DNA from 2 places in the Arthrobacter sp. GCM10027362 genome. Region 1 is predicted to be linked to the other one. Evidence: predicted binding sites of a transcription regulator. Region 1 holds the regulator's gene; the other holds the start of a gene.
The links. Region 1 encodes HrcA, which represses chaperone genes, less so after heat shock. Its sites were predicted from a motif close to TTNGCACTCGNNNNNNNCGAGTGCNAA; they were not measured.
Positions count from the first base shown of each region.

Region 1 (7,086 bases):
TGAGGCGGGGGATGGAATCCGGGTCCATCATGTCGTGCAGGGCGTCGTAGAGCGGACGCAGGTACGGGTCGATCTTGTCGCTGAGGGTGCCGGGCAGGAATCCCAGCCGCTCCCCCGCCTCCACGGCCGGCCGGGTCAGGATGATCCGGTTGACTTCCTTCTGCTGCAGTGCCTGCACGGCCTTGGCCATCGCCAGGTAGGTCTTGCCCGTGCCGGCCGGACCGATGCCGAAGATCACGGTGTTGACGTCGATGGCGTCCACGTACTTCTTCTGGTTAAGCGTCTTGGGCCGGATGGTGCGTCCCCGCGTGGACAGGATGTTTTGCGTCAGTACATCTGCGGGCCGGGCCACCGACTGGTCGCGAAGCATCCGCAGCAGCTGTTCGACCACCTGCGGCGTGACGCGGGTATCGGTGGCGGCCAACGTCCCGATCTCGGCGATCAGGCGCTCGATCCGCTCGACGACCGGGGCCGGGCCGCTGATCAGGAGCTCGTTGCCCCGCACGAGGAGGTCGATGTCCCGGAACTCGGATTCGATCAGCCGGAGCACCTCATCATGCGTGCCGAGCGTCCTGACCATGTGCTCCGGGGACTCGAAATGGACGGAACGGCTGCTGGATCCGAGCGGATCGACATCCAATCGTGTTTCCGACATAGCACAGGCCGAAGGCCCTTCGCTCCTTAGATTGTCCTTGCAGTACACTTCCATGCTACGTCACCGGCGCACCCCAGCTTGGCCCCGGCCGGGTCGGGATGGCGGGCTGAATCGATAAACCGGATGTATGTCTCGATCCTGTTTCAATCGTGCATCGGTCCGGTTGAGAGGCGGCGAAACGCGGGGTGCGGCGGTCGGGGCTGTGCCAAGCTGGTGTCGCGGCCGCCGCGAGGCGCCCGTGCAGGCACCACCGGCACCGGCCCATCCTTCCTTCCCCGGACATCCGGGCCCGGCCCTGAAGAGGAAAATGAGCATCACTGACCCGTCTCCCGGACGCCCCACACGTCCCGGATCCGGACGCCCGAGGCAGCCGCGCGCGTTCACCGCGTGGCTTGCCTTGCTGACGGCCGGGTCCGTCGCGCTGATCGGTTGCTCGCCCCTGCACGAGCAGGGAGCAGCGGGCCCGACGTCCATGCCGCCCGGCAGCAGCACCCAGATCCCGGCGGAACACGATCCGCTGGTTTCCAGCGGCCCGCTGGAAACGGTGCGGAGCTCCTCCCTGTCCCCGATCTATTTCCTCGGCGCCAACGGCAAGAACGTCTTCCTCTACCGCGAATTCCGGCAGGCCGAGGACCTGGGGGACCCCATTACCACCGCGGTGAGCGCGATGACCCGGCTCAAGCCGCGCGATCCCGACTATTTCAATCCGTGGAATCCTGCCGGCAAGGTGGGGGCGTCGATCACTAACGGCTCAATCATCACACTGGATATTTCCTCAGATGCCTTCAAGGCCGACGTGGACCAGGGCATCGCCGAACGCGCCGTCCAGCAGTTGGTCTACACGGCCACCGCGGCAGCCGCCAACGCAGGCCTGACCAGCGCGCAGAACCCGCTGAGAGTCGTGGTCCTGGTCGACGGGCATACCGGGTACCAGGCCTTCGGGCACGTGCAGCTCGGCGCGCCGATGTCCCGGAACTATGCGCTGGTGGCTCCCGTCTGGGTCGTCGACCCGCAGGAAGGGGCGACCTCCGAGGGCCAGGTGCGGGTGCTGGGGCGCGGCGTGGCCTTCGAGTCGCAGCTGTCCTGGCAGATCTACCGGCTCAAGGGCCCGAAGGACTCCGGCGATGGCGAATTGGTCAGGAGCGGAACCGTCTCGGTCAGCGCCCCGATGGGGCAGACGGGTGAATTCGAGTTCACCCAGCCGCTGGACCCCGGCTCCTACCGGCTGTACGTGTACCACGAGGACATGAGCGGCCGGACCCGGGACCGGCAGAACGCGGACAGCAAGGTCTTCACCATCCGCTGACCGGGCCGCCGGCTGGCCGGATCCTGCCCTTCCAGCCCGTCAAGCGGCCGTTAGGTGGCCGGCGGCCGGTCCCAGCGGCCCAACTGGACGCTGAGCAGGGCGACGGCGGCCGGCCCGGCCGTGGACGAACGCAACACGTGCGGCCCCAGCCTCACCGCCCGGGCGCCGGCCTGCAGCATCGCGTCGACTTCGCGGCTGCTCATGCCGCCCTCCGGTCCGACGATCATGACGACTGCGGCGTCCGCGTCCTGCCGGGACCCGGCTGCCAGGTCCGCGGCGGCAGCGGCGAGGGGCTGTTCGGCCTCCTCGTGCAGGATCAGTGCCAGGGCGCTGCGGCCGATCAGCGCACACAGGCCCTTCAAGTCCACCGGGGTGCCCACCTCCGGGATCCGTGCCCGGCGGGCCTGCTTGGCTGCGGACCGCACGGTGGACTCCCATTTGGCCAGGCCCTTGGCCTGCTTCTCGGCCCGCCAGCGCACGATGCTGCGTTCGGCCTGCCAGGGCACCACCTGGTCCACGCCAAGCTCGGTGGCCGCTTCCACGGCCAGCTCGTCCCGGTCCCCCTTGGCCAGGGCCTGGACCAGCACCAGCCGGTAGGGCGGCGCCGGCTCGTCGACCACGGACTCAACGTCCAGGACCAGTTCCGTGTTGGCCGCCGAGCGTACGCTGCCGGACACGCGCCGGCCGGCGCCGTCGGCAATGTCCGCCCGCTCCCCCGCAGCCAGGCGCCGGACGGTGACGGCGTGCCGCGCCTCGGCGCCGGCGAGCCGGAAGACCGAACCGGGCAGGACGTCGTCGAGCTGGCCCGGTTCCGCGAAAAAGACAGGGTTGGTCAACGACGGGCCGCTGTCAGAGGTTGCCGAGCTTGTCCCGCAGCCGGGCGAAGACGCCGGTGCCGCTGGGGGCCAGCTTGCCCTCGGCCAGATGCTCGCCGCGCAGGTGGGCCAGCCGGCGCAGCAGCTCCTCCTGCTCGGCGTCGAGCTTCGTCGGGGTCTCGACGTGGATGTGGACCTTCAGGTCGCCGCGGCCGAAGCCGCGCAGGTGGGTGACCCCAAGGCCGCGCAGGGTGATCACTTCGCCGGACTGGGTGCCGGCCTTCAGGTTCAGCTCCTGGTCGCCGTCGAACGTCTCCAGGTTCAGCGTCGTCCCCAGCGCCGCCGCCGTCATCGGCACGGCCAGCGTGACGTTGAGGTCGTCGCCTTCGCGGATGTAGTTCTTGTCCGGGGCCACACGGATCTCCACGTACAGGTCGCCCTGCGGACCGCCGGCCGGACCGGCCTCGCCCTGTCCGGCGAGCTGGATGCGGGTTCCGGTTGCCACGCCGGCGGGAATCTTGAGGGTCAGCGAGCGGCGGCTGCGGATCCGGCCCTCGCCGTTACATTCGTTGCACGGGTCCGGAATGATGGTGCCGAAGCCTTGGCAGCTGCCGCACGGGGCCGTCGTCATGACCTGGCCGAGGATGGAGCGCACGGCGCGCTGGACCTGGCCGGAACCGCCGCAGATGTCGCAGGTGCGCGGGTAGGTGCCCTCGCGGCAGCAACTGCCGTTGCAGGTGGGGCAGACGACGGCGGTGTCCACCTCGATCTTCTTGTTAACGCCGAAGACGGCGTCCTTCAGGTCGATCCGGACATTGATCAGGGCATCCTGGCCGCGACGCGTGCGGCTGGCCGGCCCGGCCGAGCCGGTGCCGCCGAAGAAGGTCTCGAAGATGTCCTGGAATGCGAATCCCTGTCCCGAGAAACCGCCGCCGAAGCCGTTGTCCGTGCCGTTCTCGTTGCCCGTGGTGTCATAGATCCGGCGCTTCTGCGGATCCGAAAGCACCTCGTAGGCGTGGCTGACCTGCTTGAACTTTTCCGCGCCATCCGGGCCAGGGTTGACATCCGGATGCAGCTTGCGGGCCAGCTTGCGGTAGGCCTTCTTGATTTCCTCGGTGCTTGCGTCGCGGCTGACTCCGAGTACGTCGTAATGGTTGGTCACCTTTGAATACTTCTCTTCCTGCGAATCGTGTTCCGGCGGCCCGGCCGCCCTGTCGGTGCTTGCCCTGCTGCTTTTCCGCGGCCGGGTTAGCCGGCCAGGATCCTCGACAAATAGCGGGCCACGGCCCGCACGGCGGCCATGGTGGTCGGATAGTCCATGCGCGTGGGCCCGAGCACACCCACCTTGGCAGAGGAATCAGGCCCGTAGCCGGTGGCCACGACCGAAGTCCCGGACAACGAATTGTACGGGTTCTCGCTGCCGATCCGCACGGAAATGCCGCGGGCGTCCTGCTGCATCTCGGAAAGCAGCCGCAGCATCACCACCTGCTCCTCCAAGGCTTCCAGGATTGGCGAAATGCTCAGCGGGAAGTCCCCGGTGGAGCGGGCCAGGTTGGCCGTTCCGGCCATCAGGATGCGTTCGTCGCGGGTGGGGGCGGACAAATGGACGAGTTCGGTGCACAAGGCCTGGAGGACATCGGCGTGCTCCGCGGAGACCCCGGGTACGCCGGCGGCGAGTTTGGCGCCCACCTCGGACAGCGGCGTGCCTGCCAGGGTGCCCAGCAGCGCTGCGCGCAGATCGGCCAGATCCGCCTCGGCAATATCCTCGGGCAGCCTGATCACCCGCTGCTCCACCGTGCCGTTGTCGGCGATCAGCACCACGAGCACCTGGCGCGGGGCCAGAAGGACAAACTCGATGTGCCGCACCCTGGCCCGGCCCAGGTGCGGGTACTGGATCACCGCCACCTGGTTGGTCAGCTGGGACAGCAGGCGCACGGTGCGGTCCATCACGTCGTCGAGGTCATCGGCGCCGTCCAGCAGCGTCTGGATGGCGCGCCGCTCCGCGGCGGAGAGCGGCTTGACATCCGAGATCCGGTCCACGAACAGGCGGTAGCCCTTGTCCGTGGGGATGCGGCCGGAACTGGTGTGAGGGGCGACGATCAGCCCCTCCTCCTCCAGTGCGGCCATGTCGTTGCGGATGGTGGCGGATGAGACGCCCAGGTGGTGGCGTTCGACCAGGGCCTTGGACCCGACGGGCTCGCGCGAATGGACATAGTCTTCGACTATGGCGCGCAGCACCTCCAGGCGGCGGACCTCGCTCACCGGAACCTCCTGTCCAATCTGCCAACCCGTACCCCGCCCGCATCTGGAGGGCGGGGGACGGTTAGCACTCACCGTGCCTAAGTGCTAAGTCTAGTACGTCCGGACGCAACATGGGATTGCGCCCAGCCGGCTCCCCGTTCGCGGCCCGCGCGCCCGCGGCGGGGCGGCCGGTGCCTGGGCTAGCATGGTGACGCCGATGGCAACTGCCTGCCCCGGCAGCCGCATCAGCCTCAGCACTACCAAGCCGAAGGACGGACAGCCATGACCAGCTACGGTTGGGGACCCCAGGACATCACCACGCGGGCCCCCCGGCGCGAGCCGCGCCAAGTGGCGGCGGATCCGGGGCTGGTGCTGGAGGACGTCCAGAGCGGCTGGGTCGGGGCGGTAGTCCGAGTGGAAAAATCCGGCGGCGTGCACCTGGTGGCGCTCGAGGACCGGCGCGGCAAGACCCGCTCCTTTCCGCTCGGCTTCGGCTTCCTGCTCGACGGAGAACCGGTCAAGGTGGTGCCGGCCGTCGCCGCCGCGCCGAAGACCGCCCTGCGTACGGCGTCCGGTTCGGTCAAGGTCCAGGGACTGCGCGCCCAGGTGGCCAAAGCCAGCCGGATCTGGGTGGAGGGAAAGCACGACGCCGAGCTGGTGGAGAAGGTCTGGGGCGACGACCTGCGCGTGGAGGGCATCGTCGTCGAACCGCTGCACGGAGTGGACGACCTCGCCGCGGCAGTGGCGGATTTCGCCCCGGGGCCCGGACGCAAGCTCGGCATCCTGGTGGACCACCTGGTCCAGGATTCCAAGGAGTGGCGGATTGCGCAGGCGGCGATGGCTGTGCCGGCAGCGCGCGGCAACGTGCTCATCGTGGGGCATCCCTATGTCGATGTCTGGCAGGCGATCAAGCCCTCGGTGATCGGGCTGGCCGCCTGGCCGGTGGTGCCCCGCGGCACCGACTGGAAGACCGGGATCCTGGCCGGACTGGGCTGGCCGAACCGGACCCAGGCGGACATCGCCGAAGGCTGGCGCCGGCTGCTGGGCAGCGTGCGCAGCTACGCGGACCTGGAGCCCTCGCTGCTGGGGCGGGTGGAGGAAGTCATCGACTTCCTCACGGCCTGAGTCTTCCCCACGGCCTGAGCCCGCCGGTTGCCGCTACCCTTGTCATAGCAACACCCGTACCCCCCGCTACCGAGCTACTGAGGTAGGTCCTGTGCCAGAGAACACCGCGCGCAACGAGAACCGCAGCCAGAACAGCGAACGCTCCCTGCGGAAGCCGGCCCCCCGGCCGCAGTACCAGAGCGCCTCCTCGACGGCCCTGCCGCTGACCCCGTCCGAGGACCGGCGGTGGGCCACCCTGGCGCATTTCGGCGGGATCCTGGGCTGCATCCCCGCGCTGGTGATTTACCTGATCTTCAAGGACCGCGGCCCGTTCACCGCCCAGGAATCCAAGGAAGCGCTGAACTTCACCCTCCCGCTGACGGTGGTTGCGGTGATTCTGAACCTGCTGATCAACATTCCGGCCGTCAATGCCCTGTTCGCGGTGCTGGCCGCGGCCATCTGGGTCTTCCTGACCGTCTATTCGGTGATCGCCGGGATCGAGGTCAACCGCGGGCGCCCCTACCGCTACCCGCTGAACCTGCGCCTGATCGACTGACCGGCAACTCCCGCACGCCGGCAATTCCCCGGCCGGTCTTGCGCCCGAATGCTAAGCATGCTTTGCTTACACCGTAAGCCATTTTGCCGATGCAACCCGTGACGGACCGGCCCCGGCCCTGCGCGGAAGGCCAGGAGGAAGTGGATGACGGCAGGCTTCAGGCCCGGCCGTTCCGCCGCCAGGCCGGAATAACCCCACAAAACTGCCCCGATGCGGGCCTGCCGCACCTCTGCTCCGGCACGAGTGCCACGAAAAGCAGCGCAACGGCAGCAGAAAGATCTCAGCCATCACCACAACCGGCGGTCAACCCCACCACCGGACCGCACCGGACACGGACAGCCTGTGCCCGGAGGAAACAAAGGAGATGAAATGATCGCCAGGGATAACCTCGACCGTCTCGCCGGCGGAC
Region 1 covers NZ_JBHTML010000059.1:155-7,240, reverse strand. The annotation lists gene ACFQ36_RS10670 (PhoH family protein) at 1-580, opposite strand, end outside; gene ACFQ36_RS10665 (Gmad2 immunoglobulin-like domain-containing protein) at 963-1,961, shown strand; gene ACFQ36_RS10660 (16S rRNA (uracil(1498)-N(3))-methyltransferase) at 2,012-2,797, opposite strand; gene dnaJ (molecular chaperone DnaJ) at 2,811-3,938, opposite strand; gene hrcA (heat-inducible transcriptional repressor HrcA) at 4,025-5,038, opposite strand; gene ACFQ36_RS10645 (DUF3097 domain-containing protein) at 5,300-6,142, shown strand; gene ACFQ36_RS10640 (DUF4870 domain-containing protein) at 6,288-6,677, shown strand; partial or broken gene ACFQ36_RS10635 (PRC-barrel domain-containing protein) at 7,047-7,086, shown strand, end outside.

Region 2 (14,115 bases), on a different contig from region 1:
GGATCCAGCAGGTGCCCGCCCAGCTGCCGGGCCACATCGGCCACCAGTCCGGCACGGATGACGGCGCCGTCGGGCTCGTACAGGTAGCCCTCGGCGGGCCCGAGTTCCACGTCCTGATGGTCCCGGTCATAGTCCGCGCCGCTGGTCAGTTCGGCCGAGCCGCCGTCGCGGATCACCAGTGCAGCCCGGCGGATGCCCGGCCGGGCAAGCTTATTGAACCACAGCGCCGCCTCGGTCACCTCGCCGTGGACCGAGATCCACTGCGCCTCGCAGTTCTCCGGCAGCGACTCATGCGGAATGCCCGGGCCCATCTTCACCCCTACCGGCAGGCCGCGGTCGGCCAGTGACTCGACGAAGGACAGCGGCGGGGAGAAGGCCTCCGGGTCGAAAATGCGGGTGGTGCCGGACGTCGTCGTTGTCCGCCGCGCCGGATCCAGCCAGACCCCGTCCACGCCGGCCAGGTCCACTTCGGTGGCGTCGGCATGGACCACGGTGGCCTCCGGCCACGGCATGAGGTTGATCGTGGCGACGGCGGCAGTGGTCTCGTCGCGTTCGACGGCGGTGACCTTGCGGTCCAGGGTGGCCAGGGCGATCGCGTCCGAACCAATGCCGCAGCCGAGGTCCGCCACGTGCTCCAGGCCGGCGGCGGCGAAGCGCTGGGCATGCAAGGCGGCGATGTTCAGCCGGGTGGCCTGTTCCAGGCCCGCGTGGGTGAAGAGCATCCGTTCGGCAAACGGGCCGAACTTGGCTTCGGCCTTGGCTCGCAGCCGTGCCTGGGTCAGCACCGCGGAGACGAGCTCCGCGGGGTACCCGGCCTTGCGCAGTTCGAGGTTCTTCTTGAGGCTGTCTTCCTCCGAATAGGGTCCCAGCGAGTTCAGCAGCTCCCAGCCCTCGGAAGTCAGCAGCGGGGCAATGTGTTCAAATTCTGGGGAAGTCTCGGCCATCCTTCCAGTCTAGGAGCCGACGGCCCCGCCGCGAGCTTGCGGGCGGTGGGAGGTGACGAAGACGCTGATCCTGCACCCCTGCTACGCTCCCTCCCATGGAGACCCCCTTGCCGCAGGCAGCAACGTACCTCTCCGCTGCCGAAAGTTTCCGGGACCTGCTTGCCCGCGTCCCCGACACCGCCTGGGACCGGCCGGGCCTGGGCGAGTGGTCCGTGCGCACCCTCGCCGGACACACCAGCCGCGCCCTGCTGACGGTGCTGACCTACCTGGACCGGCCCGCCGAACGGGTGGAGGTGGAGTCCGCGGCCGCCTACTATGCCGGACTGGATTTCTCCAACGCTCCGGAGATCACCCAGCGGGCCGTGCAGGCAGGGCAGGACCTGGGTCCGGATCCGGTGGCCACGGTGGACACGCTGCTGGCCCGGCTGCGGGAGCGGCTGCCGCAGGAGCCGGACCGGATGATTCACACCATCGCCGGAGGCATCCGGCTGGCCGACTACCTGCCCACGCGCACCTTCGAGCTGGCCGTCCACGCGCTGGACCTGGCGGGCGCCTGCCGGCTGGCGGTGAGGCTGCCGCCCGAGGTTGAACGCGCCGCGGCCGCACTGGCCGTGCAGATAGCCGTCCGCCGCGGCGACGGCGTCCCGGTGCTGCTGGCCCTGACCGGCCGGGCCGGGCTGCCGCCGCGGTTCTCCGTGGTGTGAGGGCCCCTGCTTCCAGCCGTCGGCCCATGCCGGCCCGGAACTGTCGGCCGGGTGCCTACACCCGCGGAGGTCCCCTCCCGGTCTTGCCGCCGCTGCTGCCCGGCATGGCGCGGCCCCAGCTGCCGCCGGCCACGGCGCGGTCCCGGCAGTTCGCCGACGCCTCCGGAGGGATGCTTCCGGCCTCGACCGGCCGGTTGCGGATGCCGATGGCGGAGATGATCCCGCCGGCAAGCAGCAGCACCGCCGCAACGAGCACCACCCGGCGGAAGGCGCCGTAGCCGAGGGTGCCTCCGATCATGGCACCGGCGGCGGCGATGGCAAGCAGGCCGGCCACCCGGGCCACGGCGTTGTTGATGGCAGAGCCGATGCCGCTTTGGTCCGGGCCGACCGCTCCCAGCACCGCGGCGGTCAGCGGGGAAACGGTGACTGCCAGTCCGAGGCCGAACAGCAGGATGCCGGGGAGCAGCTGCAGCCAGAAATTGAGCGGATCGTGTGCGCTCTGCATTAGCAGGAAACCGGCCCCGGCGACCGCCGGCCCGGCTGCCATGAAGAGGCGGGGGCCCGTGGGTCCCGGCGAGTGCGCCGAATGGTGCGGCGAGCGAGAGCGACAGCAGCGTGGCGGGGATGGTGGCCAGCCCGGCGGCAGTGGCGGAGAAACCGGCAACCTGCTGCAGGAAGATCGGGAGGATGAACAGGGCCAGCGACAGGCCCGCGTAGATGCTGGCGGTGGCCAGGTTGCCCACCCCGAAGTTGCGGATCCGGAAGAGGGCCAGGGGCATCATCGGATGCGGGGTCCGGGACTCCCACCAAATGAATGCGGTGAAGCTGGCCAGCCCGGCGGCCAGCGGCGCCAGCACCAGCGGGTCTGCCCGGCCGAGGTGCTCCCACTCGATCAGGGCGAATACCGGCCCGGCCAGGCCGGCGGCGGCCAGCACCGCACCGCGGACATCAACCGGCGTCCGCGGCCCCGCGCGTGCCGGCTCGGCCAGGGCAGCCAGCAGCTTCAGGGTGATGGCGATCGGGAGGACGTTGATCGCGAAGATCAGCCGCCAGCTCACGGCGTCGGCCAGGAGCCCGCCCAGCAGCGGTCCGATCAGGAACGCGGTTCCGGTCCATGCCGTCCAGGTTCCGATCGCCCTGTCCCGGGCCGGATCCTTGAAGGTTGCGGTGATGAGCGCCAGCGAGCCGGGCACGAGCAGCGCGGCCCCCACGCCCTGGAGCATGCGCGCGCCGATGAGGAAGCCGCCTGCCGGCGCCGCCGCGCAGAGCAGGGACGCCGTCCCGAACAGGGCCAGTCCCCACCGCAGCACCCGGACCCGCCCGTAGGAGTCGGACAGCGCTCCGGCCACCAGGATCAGGGAGCCGAGGCTGAGCAGGTAGCCATCCACCACCCACTGCTGGGTGGCGATGCCGCCGCCCAGCTCGCGGCCGATGGCGGGCAGGGCAACATTGACGATCGAGCCGTCGAGGAAGGCCACGAAGGAGGCCAGGATGGCCACCCGCAGCACCGTACCTTCCCGGGACTTGCTCCGCATGCCGGCATGCTACCGGGCGGTACGGACGGTGACCGCCATCTTCTGCACAGCGTTGTTGCCCATGCCCAGCCAGTTCCATTCCGGTTCCTGCGGCTGGATCCGGACCAGCGCATCCACGGCCCGGCACATCAGCTCGTGTTCGCCGGGCTCCGCCTGCCAATGGAAGGACCAGCCGCGCCAGGCAAATTCACCCTCCGGCGCATCCAGCCGGGCATCGGACCACACGCCGTCCACGGCAACTTGGACCCGCTGGATGGGCGCCCGGCCGGACCAGGCCCTGCCGTGCAGCAGCACCGGTCCGCTATCCACCAGCCGGTGCCGGGTGAGGAAGTCCGGGATGCCCGGCGGCACCATGAGCGCACGGACCTTCATCCGGGTGACCGGCTCGCCCGGATCCGTCTCGTCGGTCTTGTAACAGTAGGACTGTATCTGCTGGAAGCCGGTGAAGGGCCGGGTCCGGGCCTCGATGCCGGCCAGCCACTTCACGCTGGCCATGCCGTACCAGCCGGGCACCACCAGCCGCACCGGGAAACCATGCTGCGGCGGCAGCGGTGCCCCGTTCATCGCATAAGCCAGCAGCACATCCGGTGACAGCGCCTCGGACACCGGCAGGCTCCGGGCATAGTCCTGCTCTTCGCCGCCTTGGATGCCCCGGTCGGCCCCGGTGAAGACGATGTCCACGGCGTCCGGTTCGACGCCGGCCTCCTCGAGCAGCGGCGCCAGCGGCGTGCCGGTCCATTCCGCGGTGCCGACACCGCCGTGGAGCCAGGGCTGGCCGATCGGCCGCGGTTTGAGCAGGCTGCGCCCGTTGCCTGCGCATTCCAGGGTCACGGCCAGTGTGCGCTGCTCACGGGCCTGCAGCTGGGCGAGCGTGAATTCGAGCGGACGGCGGACGGCGCCGCCGATCCGCAGCCGCCAGGAGCCGGCATCGATGACGGGGACATCGAAATGGATCAGCAGATAGTGCATGCCGGCCGGGCTGCGGTCGATGGCGAGCATCTCCAGCGGCATGGCGTGGTTGCGCGCGCCCAGCTGCAGCTCCTCCGCGGTCAGCGGTACGTCCGCGGGCGCCGGAACGGCAGCCGGCGGTTCGGGAAGGGTCTTCATGGGTCCAGTGTTGAACGCGGCGGCGGCGATGTCAGGAACCTGGGTTCCAGATGGCCAGCTCGGCCAGCCTGCCGGGTTCGACGACGACGATCCGGTCCCGTTCCGTGCGGACCACGCCGGCTTCGCGCAGTTCCCGCAGGATCCGCACCACCACCTCCCGGACCGATCCGACGGCTTCGGCCAGTTCCTGCTGCGTGGTGCGCACGGCCAGCTCCGGCGACGCGCCCGGCCAGGCAACCAGCAGCGCGGTCTGCCCGCCGTCGTCGGCACCCGCCGCCAGGTCCAGCAGGTGCCGGGCCACACGCTGGCGCACCGAGGCGAAGGCGCTGCCGGGAATCTCGGCCATGAAACCGAGCACACGCTCGCTGAGTTCGCGCAGGAAGACCTGCGCCACCGGCAGTTCGCGTGCTGCCGCACTGCGTGCCCGGGCCGGGGAAAGCCGCATCAGGGCGGTGTCGGTCAGCGCCACCGCGCTCGCCGGCATGACGAAATGCGGCGCGAAAAGGGACACCACGCCCATCAACGCCCCGCGGCGGCAGTAGCGCACCGTGATGGTCCGTCCGTCGGGTGCCGTGACGTAGAACTTCAGCAGCCCGGAGATCATCAGCTCCAGATGCGGGACCGTGTCGCCTTCGCGGTGGGTTACCGTTCCCGCCGGGACCCAGAGGCGGGTGCTGCCGGCCATCAGATCGTCCAGCAGCGGCCCGGGAAGGCTGCCCAGCCCGGAAGCGGCAACCGCCTGCCGGGCCAGGGCATCGGCGGTCCAGGCCGGGCCGGGGCCTGCTTGGGCCGTCATCGCCCACCGCTGGTCGCATGCTGCGCTGGATTCCGTGCCATGTCCGTCTCCGTCCAGGCCCGCGGCCGGACCGGCGGCGGGCCCTGGTTCCATGCTAGCGGGTGCACCGCTGGCCCATCTTCCCTGGCTGTGCCAGTCTGGGAAGTGCCCGCCTACCGAAGGAGACCATCATGGACGGCATGGGTGCCGGGTTCGCCCCCAGGCAGGCCTTCAGCGGCTTCAGCGTCAACGACACCGCGGCAGCCAGGGATTTCTATGCCGGAACGCTGGGGCTGGAGGTGGCCGAGGGTCCCATGGGCATACTCGAGCTGACCCTGCCCGGCGGGGCCCGGGTCATCGCGTATCCGAAGGAGAACCACGAACCGGCCACGTTCACCATCCTGAACTTCGCGGTCGACGACGTGGAAGCGGCAGTGGATGACCTGAACGCGCGCGGCGTGCAGACCAGGATCTACGACGATCCTGCGCTGCCCACGGACGCCAAGGGCATCATGCGCGGCCATGGTCCGGACATCGCCTGGTTCAAGGACCCGGCCGGCAACGTGCTCGCCGTGCTCAAGGCCTAGCCGCCCGTCGTGTTCCCGCGGGCACCGCAGCCTCAGGCGAAGTAGACACCGATCCGGTTGCCGTCGATTTCCTCAATCCGGATGTCGATGTCGTAGACCTCCCGCAGCACCTCCGGCTGCATGATCTGCCCGGGGGAGCCCTGGTGCAGCAGCCGGCCGCCGCGCATGGCCAGGATGGTGTCCGAATAGCAGGAGGCGAAGTTGATGTCGTGGATGACCACCACCACCGTCTTGCCCAGCTCGTCGGCCAGCCGGCGCAACAGGCGCATCATCTCCACCGAGTGCTTCATGTCCAGGTTGTTCAGCGGCTCGTCCAGCAGCAGGTAGCCGGTGTCCTGTGCCAGCACCATGGCGATGAACGCCCGCTGCCGCTGGCCGCCGGAGAGCTCGTCGACGAACTTGTCTGCCAGCGGCAGCAGGTCCAGCTGCTCGAGGGCACGCTCGATGTGCCCGCGGTCCTCGACCGTGGGCCGGCCGCCCGAGTGGGGGAAGCGCCCGAAGGCCACCAGGTCCCGGACCTTCAGGCGCATGGTCAGGTGGTTCTCCTGCCGCAGGATCGCCATGGTCCTGGCCAGGTCGCGGCTGGGGGTGGCGGCGATATCCAGGCCGCCCACCGCCACGCTTCCTGCATCCATCGGCTGCAGCCGGGAGATCATCGACAGCAGCGTGGACTTGCCCGCCCCGTTGGGGCCGATGATGGAGGTGACACCGCCGGAGGGAATCTCCGCGGTGACCTGGTCCACCACCCGGGCGGTGCCGTAGGACTTGCAGACGCCGGAAAGCCGGATCACTTCAGGGAACCCTTCAACAGCAGGTACAGGAACAGAAGGCCGCCGGTGAACTCGATGATGATGCTCAGCGCCGTATCGAAGCCGAACACCTGCTCCAGCACCAGCTGTCCGCCGATCAGCGCCAGCGCACCCAGCAGCGAGACGATCGGCAGCAGCCAGCGGTGGGCGTAGTCCCGGCAGAGGTGGTAGCCCAGGCTTACCACCAACAGCCCGAAAAAGGTCACCGGACCCACCAGCGCGGTGGAGACGGCCACGAGCAGCGAGCACATGACCAGCACCCGGGTGACCACCCGGCGGTGGTCCACGCCCAGGTTGACCGCGGTTTCCCGGCCCAGCGCCAGCACGTCCAGCGTGTGGCGCAGCCGCCAGGCCGCCGCAGCAATGGCACCGACCACCACGGCGGAAACCCCCAGCAGGCCGGGGTCAACCTGGTTGAACGAGGCGAAGAACAGGTCCTGCAGGATGATGTACTCGCTGGGGTCCATCAGCCGCTGCAGCAGCGAGGAAGCCCCGCGGAAGAGCGTGCCGAGCACGATCCCCACCAGCAGCATCAGGTGCAGCGAGTGGGAGCCGCCGGTGAATAACCAGCGGTACAGCAGGCCGGAGAAGAGCACCATCAGCAGCACCTCGGCGGCGAATTTTGCCGGTGCCGGCACCGTGGCCAGCGTGCTGCCGCCCACGGCGAAGACCAGGGCCGTCTGGATGAACAGGTAGAGCGAGTCGAAGCCCATGATCGAGGGCGTCAGAATACGGTTGGCCGTCACGGTCTGGAACATCAGCGTTGACAGTCCTACGGCTGCCGCCACCAGCAGCATCGCGCCGACCTTCACAGCGCGGCGGGGCAGGATGTAGCCGAGGTTGCCGCGCAGGTCCAGGGTCATGAAGAGCACGGCGGCGGCCAGCGTCGCCACCGCGAGCACGGCGAGCACGACGACGGGTGAGGCCTCGCGCAGCAGCAGGCTGCGGCGCCGTGTTCCGGTTTGGCCCGGCAGGCCGGAGAAGGCGGGGGCGTCAGCCACGCCCGGCACCCTTCCGCCGGGTGCGCAGCAGCAGGAAGAGGAAGATCACGGCGCCGACGACGGACATGACCATGCCCACCGGGACCTCGTAGGGGTAGCGGATGGTGCGGCCGGCGATATCGCAGGCGAGTACGAACCCGGCACCGAACACGGCCGTCCAGGGCACCGCCCGGCGCAGGTTGTCGCCGAAGACGAGCGAGACGATGTTCGGCACCACCAGGCCCAGGAACGGGACGGCTCCGACGGTGGTGACGACGACGGCGGAGATCAGCGCGACCAGGGTCAGGCCCAGGCGCATGATCGCCTTGTAGTTCATGCCCAGGTTGGTCGTGAAGTCCGCACCCATGCCGGCGACGGTGAAGCGGTCCGCGGCGATATAGCCGATAAGGGTCAGGGCGGCAACGATCCACAGCAGTTCGTAGCGCCCGCGCAGGACCCCGGAAAAGTCCCCGATCATCCAGTTGTTCAGGGTCTGGAGCAGGTCGAAGCGATAGGCGAAGAACGTGGCGACGGAAGCGATGACGCCGCCGAGCATGATGCCGACCAGCGGCACCAGCAGGGTATTGCGGGCCGGCAGGCGGCGCAGCACGGCCAGGAACAGGCCGGTGCCGGCCAGCGCGAAGAGGCTGGCCACACCCATCTTGGCCATCAGCGGGGCGGCCGGGGCGGCGACTGTGACCACCAGGGTGCCCAGTGTCGCCGATTCCACCGTGCCCACCGTGGAGGGTTCGACGAAGCGGTTGCGGGCCATCAGCTGCATGATGAGCCCGGCAACGGCCACTGCGGTGCCGGCCAGGACCACGGCCAAGGTGCGCGGTACCCGCGAGATCCAGAAGATGTCCCAGGCCTCCTGCTCCCCGGCGAGCAGGGCCGGCAGCGAGACATCGGAGACGCCCACGAACATGCTGGCCGCCGCAAGGGCGGCAATGCCCAGCCCGGCCAGGACGAGCAGGGCGGATTCGTATGAAGCACCGTCCTTGGCGGCGGAACGGCCAACGGCCGCCGCGGATGTTGTCGCCTCCACGGCGGCCGGCCGGTTCAGGGCGGGGACTGCCATAATCTTGTCCGGAGCCTTGCGTCCGCTGCCTAGAGGGCAGCGGTGACGGCGTCGATCATGGCCGGCAGGTTGTTCAGGCCGTAGCCGACGAGGTACCAGGAGGAGGCGTCCAGGGGGACGATCTTGCCGTTTTTGGCGGCGTTGGTGGACTTGACCAGGTCGTTGTCCAGCACGGCGGAGGCGGCTTCGGCCCTCGTGCCCATCGCGGCGTCGCGGTCGACGACGAACAGCAGGTCCGGGTTGGTTTCCTTTACGAACTCGAAGGAGACGGACTCGCCGTGGGCGCCCTCGGCCTTGATGTCGCTGGCCGCGGGCACGCCCAGCACGTCGTGGACCAGGCCGAAGCGGGAGTTGGAACCGTAGGCGGTGACCTCGCCGCTGGAGGTCATGATGACCAGGCCTTTGCCGGCGTCGGCGGACTTGGCCTTGGTGTCCTCGATCTGTGCGTTGAGCGCGTCCAGCTTTTCGGCGACGCGGTCCTCGGCGTCGAAGATCCTGCCCAGGGTCTGAGCCTGCTCGGTAAAGGACTCAAGCGGCGTGGCGGCATCGACGGACAAATCGACGGTGGGGGCGATCTTGCTCAGCTCCTCGTAGGAGCCGGCGGTGCGCCCGGAGATGATGATCAGGTCCGGGGCCCCGGCGGAGATGGCTTCGAAGTCCGGTTCCTTCATGGAGCCGATCCTGGTGTACTTCCCGTCCTCGTACTTGGCCAGGGACTCGGGGTACTCGGCCTCCGGCACGCCGTCGGCCTCCAAGCCCAGCGCATCCAGGGAATCCAGCACGCCCAGGTCGAAGCTGTAGACCGTCTCGGGGTTGGCCGGGACCTCGGTGGTGCCCTGCGCATGCTCGATGGTGACGGTTTCGCCGGCGGCTTCCGCGGAAGCGCCCGCGTCCTGGCCGCAGGCGCTCATGGCCAGCATGGAAACGGCAACCGATGCCGCCAGCAGGCGCGACTTGACTGTCTTGTTCACGTGGGACTCCGTAGCAGGTTGGCTCCGGAGGCCTTCGTGTCCGCCCCCGGCAATAGATTACAAAAGTGTGATTTATTTGTGCGCCCTTTGAAGCTATCGGTTAGGTTAGCCTTACCGCAAATCCGGCGGCTGCGAGGTGGGACCGGCGGGCCCCGGCGCCCTCTGCGGCCTTTGCTGGCACTCGCCTTGACCGAGTGCTAATCCGTCTCATAGAGTCGCTGTTAGCACTCTCACCGCGAGGGTGCTAACCCCTTCAAGGAAGCCCGCCGGCACCGCGACGACGGCAGGGACGTCCTTGGCAAGTGAACCTATTCGTAGCTCATGCAAAGGAGAGAGCCGAGTGTCGGTCTCCATCAAGCCTCTTGAGGATCGTATTGTTGTCCAGCCGCTCGAAGCAGAGCAGACCACGGCTTCCGGCCTGGTCATCCCGGACACCGCCAAGGAAAAGCCGCAGGAAGGCAAGGTTGTCGCGGTGGGACCGGGCCGTGTCGACGACAACGGCAACCGCATTCCCGTCGACGTGGCCGAAGGCGACGTCGTCATCTACTCCAAGTACGGCGGAACCGAGGTTAAGTTCGGCGGCGAGGAGTACCTCGTGCTGTCCGCCCGCGACGTGCTGGCCGTCGTCACCAAGTAGTTTTCCGAACGCCCCGGCCGGACCATCCGGCCGGGGTTTTCGCCCCTAAGGAGTAGAAACATGGCAAAGCAGTTGGAGTTCAGCGACTCCGCGCGCAAGGCCCTTGAGGCCGGCGTCGACAAGCTGGCGAACACCGTCAAGGTGACCCTCGGCCCGCGCGGCCGCAACGTGGTGCTGGACAAGAAGTGGGGCGCGCCCACCATCACCAATGACGGCGTGACCATCGCCCGCGAGGTGGAGCTGGAGGATCCGTACGAGAACCTCGGCGCCCAGCTGGCCAAGGAAGTCGCCACCAAGACCAACGACGTCGCCGGTGACGGCACCACCACCGCCACCGTGCTGGCCCAGGCCCTGGTCAAGGAGGGCCTGCGCAACGTTGCCGCCGGCGCCGCGCCGGGCGAGATCAAGCGCGGCATCGAGGTTGCCGTAGAGGCCGTCGCCGCCCGCCTGCTGGAGAACGCCCGCGAGGTTGAGGGCAAGGTCGCCGAGGTGGCCACCATCTCCGCCCAGAGCGAGGAGATCGGCCAGCTGCTGGCCGAAGCCTTCGACAAGGTCGGCAAGGACGGCGTCATCACCATCGAGGAAGCCTCCGGCATCAGCACCGAGCTGGTGCTCACCGAGGGCATGCAGTTCGACAAGGGCTACCTGTCCCCGTACTTCGTCACCGACGCCGAGCGCCAGGAAGCCGTCCTCGAGGATGCGCTCATCCTGATCAACCAGGGCAAGATCTCCTCCATCCAGGAATTCCTGCCGCTGCTGGAGAAGGTGCTGCAGGCCGGCAAGCCGCTGTTCATCATCGCCGAGGACATCGAGGGCGAGGCCCTGTCCACCCTGGTGGTCAACAAGATCCGCGGCACCCTGAACGCCGTCGCCGTCAAGGCCCCGGGCTTCGGTGACCGCCGCAAGGCCATGCTGCAGGACATCGCGATCCTCACCGGTGCCGAAGTTGTCTCCCCGGACCTGGGCCTGAAGCTGGACCAGGTGGGTCTGGAGGTCCTGGGCACCGCCCGCCGGATCACCGTCACCAAGGACAACACCACCATCGTCGACGGCGCCGGTTCCGAATCCGACGTGGCCGACCGCGTGGCCCAGATCCGTGCCGAGATCGAACGCACCGACTCGGACTGGGACCGCGAGAAGCTGCAGGAGCGCCTGGCCAAGCTGGCCGGCGGTGTCGGCGTCATCAAGGTCGGCGCCGCCACCGAGGTGGAGCTGAAGGAGAAGAAGCACCGGATCGAGGACGCCGTCTCCGCCACCCGCGCCGCGCTCGAGGAGGGCATCGTGGCCGGCGGCGGCTCGGCCCTGATCCACGCCGCCAAGGTGCTGGACACGGACCCGGAGGTCCTCAAGCTCGAGGGCGACGCCGCCACCGCGGTGAACCTGGTCCGCCGCGCGCTGGCCCAGCCGCTGCGCTGGATTGCCGAGAACGCCGGCTTCGAGGGCATGGTCGTGGTCTCCCGGGTGGACGAACTGGAGAACAACTCCGGCTTCAATGCCATCAGCGGGGACTACGAGGACCTGATCGCCGCCGGCATCATCGACCCGGTCAAGGTCACCCGTTCGGCGCTGCGCAACGCCGCTTCCATCGCCGCCCTGGTGCTGACCACCGAGACTCTGGTCGCGGAGAAGCCGGCCGAGGAAGAGGACGCCCACGCGGGCCACCAGCACTAACCTCAATGCGTGCACGCGGGAAGGGGATCCGGTCAGCGCCGGGTCCCCTTCCCGCGTTAACCGGCATTAGGAACCAGGCCAATCGGCGCGGTTCGTCCGGCGGTCCGGGCACCGGCAGGATCAGTCGGTCTCCGGCTGGTCCTCCTGCAGGCGCCTGCTCCTGGCGGCCCCGCCTGGCCGGGCCCAGACGACATCGTCGGGCCCTTCGGCCGAATCCTGGGAATGGGCGCGGATGTCGATTCCCTCCCCCGAATCATCACCCTCGGCGGCGTCCTCGGTGTGGAGGCGGATATCGTCGCTGGAATCCCGGTTAGTTTCCATGGCTGCTTCTTTCCCCGGCACGTGGAACGGTCCGTGCGTATCCAGCGTACCGCCGCCGTCCACCCGGCGGGAGGGCCGGGGACGGTCACCGCGGGCCCTTCCGGCACGCTGCCGTAATCTGTGCCACATCCGCCGCCGGCGGAAATAGTGGCCGGCCCCGAATGGTTCTACGATGTACTTACACCCCCACGCAGAACCGGCTTCGATGCGACTTTCGCCGCCCGCCCGGTGTTTTCCGAAAGGCATTCCACGTGACCGACGCTGAATTCAATCCGTTTGCCTTCGAGGGACTGACGTACGATGACGTACTGCTGCTTCCCGGTCCCACCGACGTGATCCCGTCCGAGGCGGACACCAGTTCCCGGCTGTCCAAGCGCATCACGGTCCACACGCCGCTGCTCTCGGCCGCCATGGACACCGTCACCGAGTCCCGCATGGCGATCGCCATGGCCCGCGAAGGCGGCCTCGGCGTCATCCACCGCAACCTGTCCATCCAGGATCAGGCCGAGCATGTGGACCGGGTCAAGCGCAGCGAGTCCGGCATGATCACCAACCCGGTGACCATCTCCCCGGAAGCCACGCTGGCCGAACTGGACGACCTCTGCCGCAACTACCGGGTCTCGGGCCTGCCGGTGGTGGATCCGCGCGGCAAGCTGCTGGGCATTGTGACCAACCGCGACACCCGTTTCGTGCCGCGCGCCGCTTACGCCACCACCAAGGTGGACGAGGTCATGACCAGGATGCCGCTGATCACCGGCCGCGTGGGCATCAGCCGCGAGGAAACCGTCGAACTGCTGGGCAGGAACCGGATCGAGAAGCTGCCGCTGGTCGACGACGAGGGCTACCTGCGCGGCCTGATCACCGTCAAGGACTTCGACAAGGCCGAGCAGTACCCGCTGGCCACCAAGGACGAGGAAGGCCGCCTGCGCGTCGGTGCCGCCATCGGCTTCTTCGGGGACGGCTACGAGCGCGGCATGACCATGATCGAGGCCGGCGTGGATGTGCTGGTGGTGGACACCGCCAATGGCCACAGCCGCGGCGTGCTGGATATGATCGCCCGGCTGAAGAAGGACCCGTCGGCGGCGCATGTGGACATCATCGGCGGCCAGGCCGCCACCCGCGACGGCGCCCAGGCCCTGATCGAGGCCGGCGCGGACGCCATCAAGGTCGGCGTGGGCCCGGGTTCGATCTGCACCACCCGTGTGGTCGCCGGTGTGGGCGTTCCGCAGATTACCGCCATCTACGAATCGGCCAAGGCCGCCATTCCGGCCGGTGTGCCGCTGATTGCCGACGGCGGCCTGCAGTACTCCGGCGACATCGGCAAGGCCCTGGTGGCCGGCGCCGACACAGTGATGCTCGGCTCCCTGCTGGCCGGTGCGGCCGAAAGCCCCGGGGACCTGGTCTTCGTCAACGGCAAGCAGTTCAAGACCTACCGGGGCATGGGATCGCTCGGGGCCATGCAGACCCGCGGCAAGAACACCTCCTACTCCAAGGACCGCTACTTCCAGGCCGACGTTCCCGAGGATGAAAAGCTGATCCCCGAAGGCATCGAGGGCCAGGTGCCCTACCGCGGCCCGGTCTCCGCCGTCGCGCACCAGTTGGTCGGCGGCCTGCGCCAGACCATGTTCTACACCGGCGCGCGCACCGTCGCGGAGCTGAAGGCCAAGGGCAAGTTCGTCCGGATCACCGCGGCGGGCCTGAAGGAATCGCACCCGCACGACATCATGATCACCGCCGAGGCGCCGAACTACCGGCGCTGACGCGGTTGGGCCGGGGCTACAGCCGCAGGTCCTCGTAGCTGTGCAGCCGGCGCCCGGGCACGCTGGTGCCCAGGGACTCCAGGGCGCCGGGGGATTCCTCGAAGTGGTCGTTTAGCGGATCCAGGGCGAACAGGTAGGCAAAGTCCAGCCCGGTCAGCTCGCTGACCTTGCGGACGGGCACCTGGAATGTCTCCGGGACGAAGGCCTCGGTGACGATTCCGTCCACCAGCTTCTTC
Region 2 covers NZ_JBHTML010000084.1:724-14,838, forward strand. The annotation lists gene ACFQ36_RS12955 (SAM-dependent methyltransferase) at 1-944, opposite strand, end outside; gene ACFQ36_RS12960 (maleylpyruvate isomerase N-terminal domain-containing protein) at 1,052-1,648, shown strand; partial or broken gene ACFQ36_RS12965 (MFS transporter) at 1,704-3,183, opposite strand; gene ACFQ36_RS12970 (sulfite oxidase) at 3,193-4,290, opposite strand; gene ACFQ36_RS12975 (Crp/Fnr family transcriptional regulator) at 4,322-5,086, opposite strand; gene ACFQ36_RS12980 (VOC family protein) at 5,257-5,652, shown strand; gene ACFQ36_RS12985 (ABC transporter ATP-binding protein) at 5,685-6,443, opposite strand; gene ACFQ36_RS12990 (iron chelate uptake ABC transporter family permease subunit) at 6,440-7,462, opposite strand; gene ACFQ36_RS12995 (ABC transporter permease) at 7,455-8,519, opposite strand; gene ACFQ36_RS13000 (siderophore ABC transporter substrate-binding protein) at 8,549-9,490, opposite strand; gene groES (co-chaperone GroES) at 9,831-10,127, shown strand; gene groL (chaperonin GroEL) at 10,188-11,798, shown strand; gene ACFQ36_RS13015 (hypothetical protein) at 11,919-12,119, opposite strand; gene guaB (IMP dehydrogenase) at 12,371-13,879, shown strand; partial or broken gene ACFQ36_RS13025 (DNA/RNA non-specific endonuclease) at 13,896-14,115, opposite strand, start outside.
Region 2: the regulator HrcA is predicted to act here: its motif matches at 9,665-9,691, upstream of groES (co-chaperone GroES).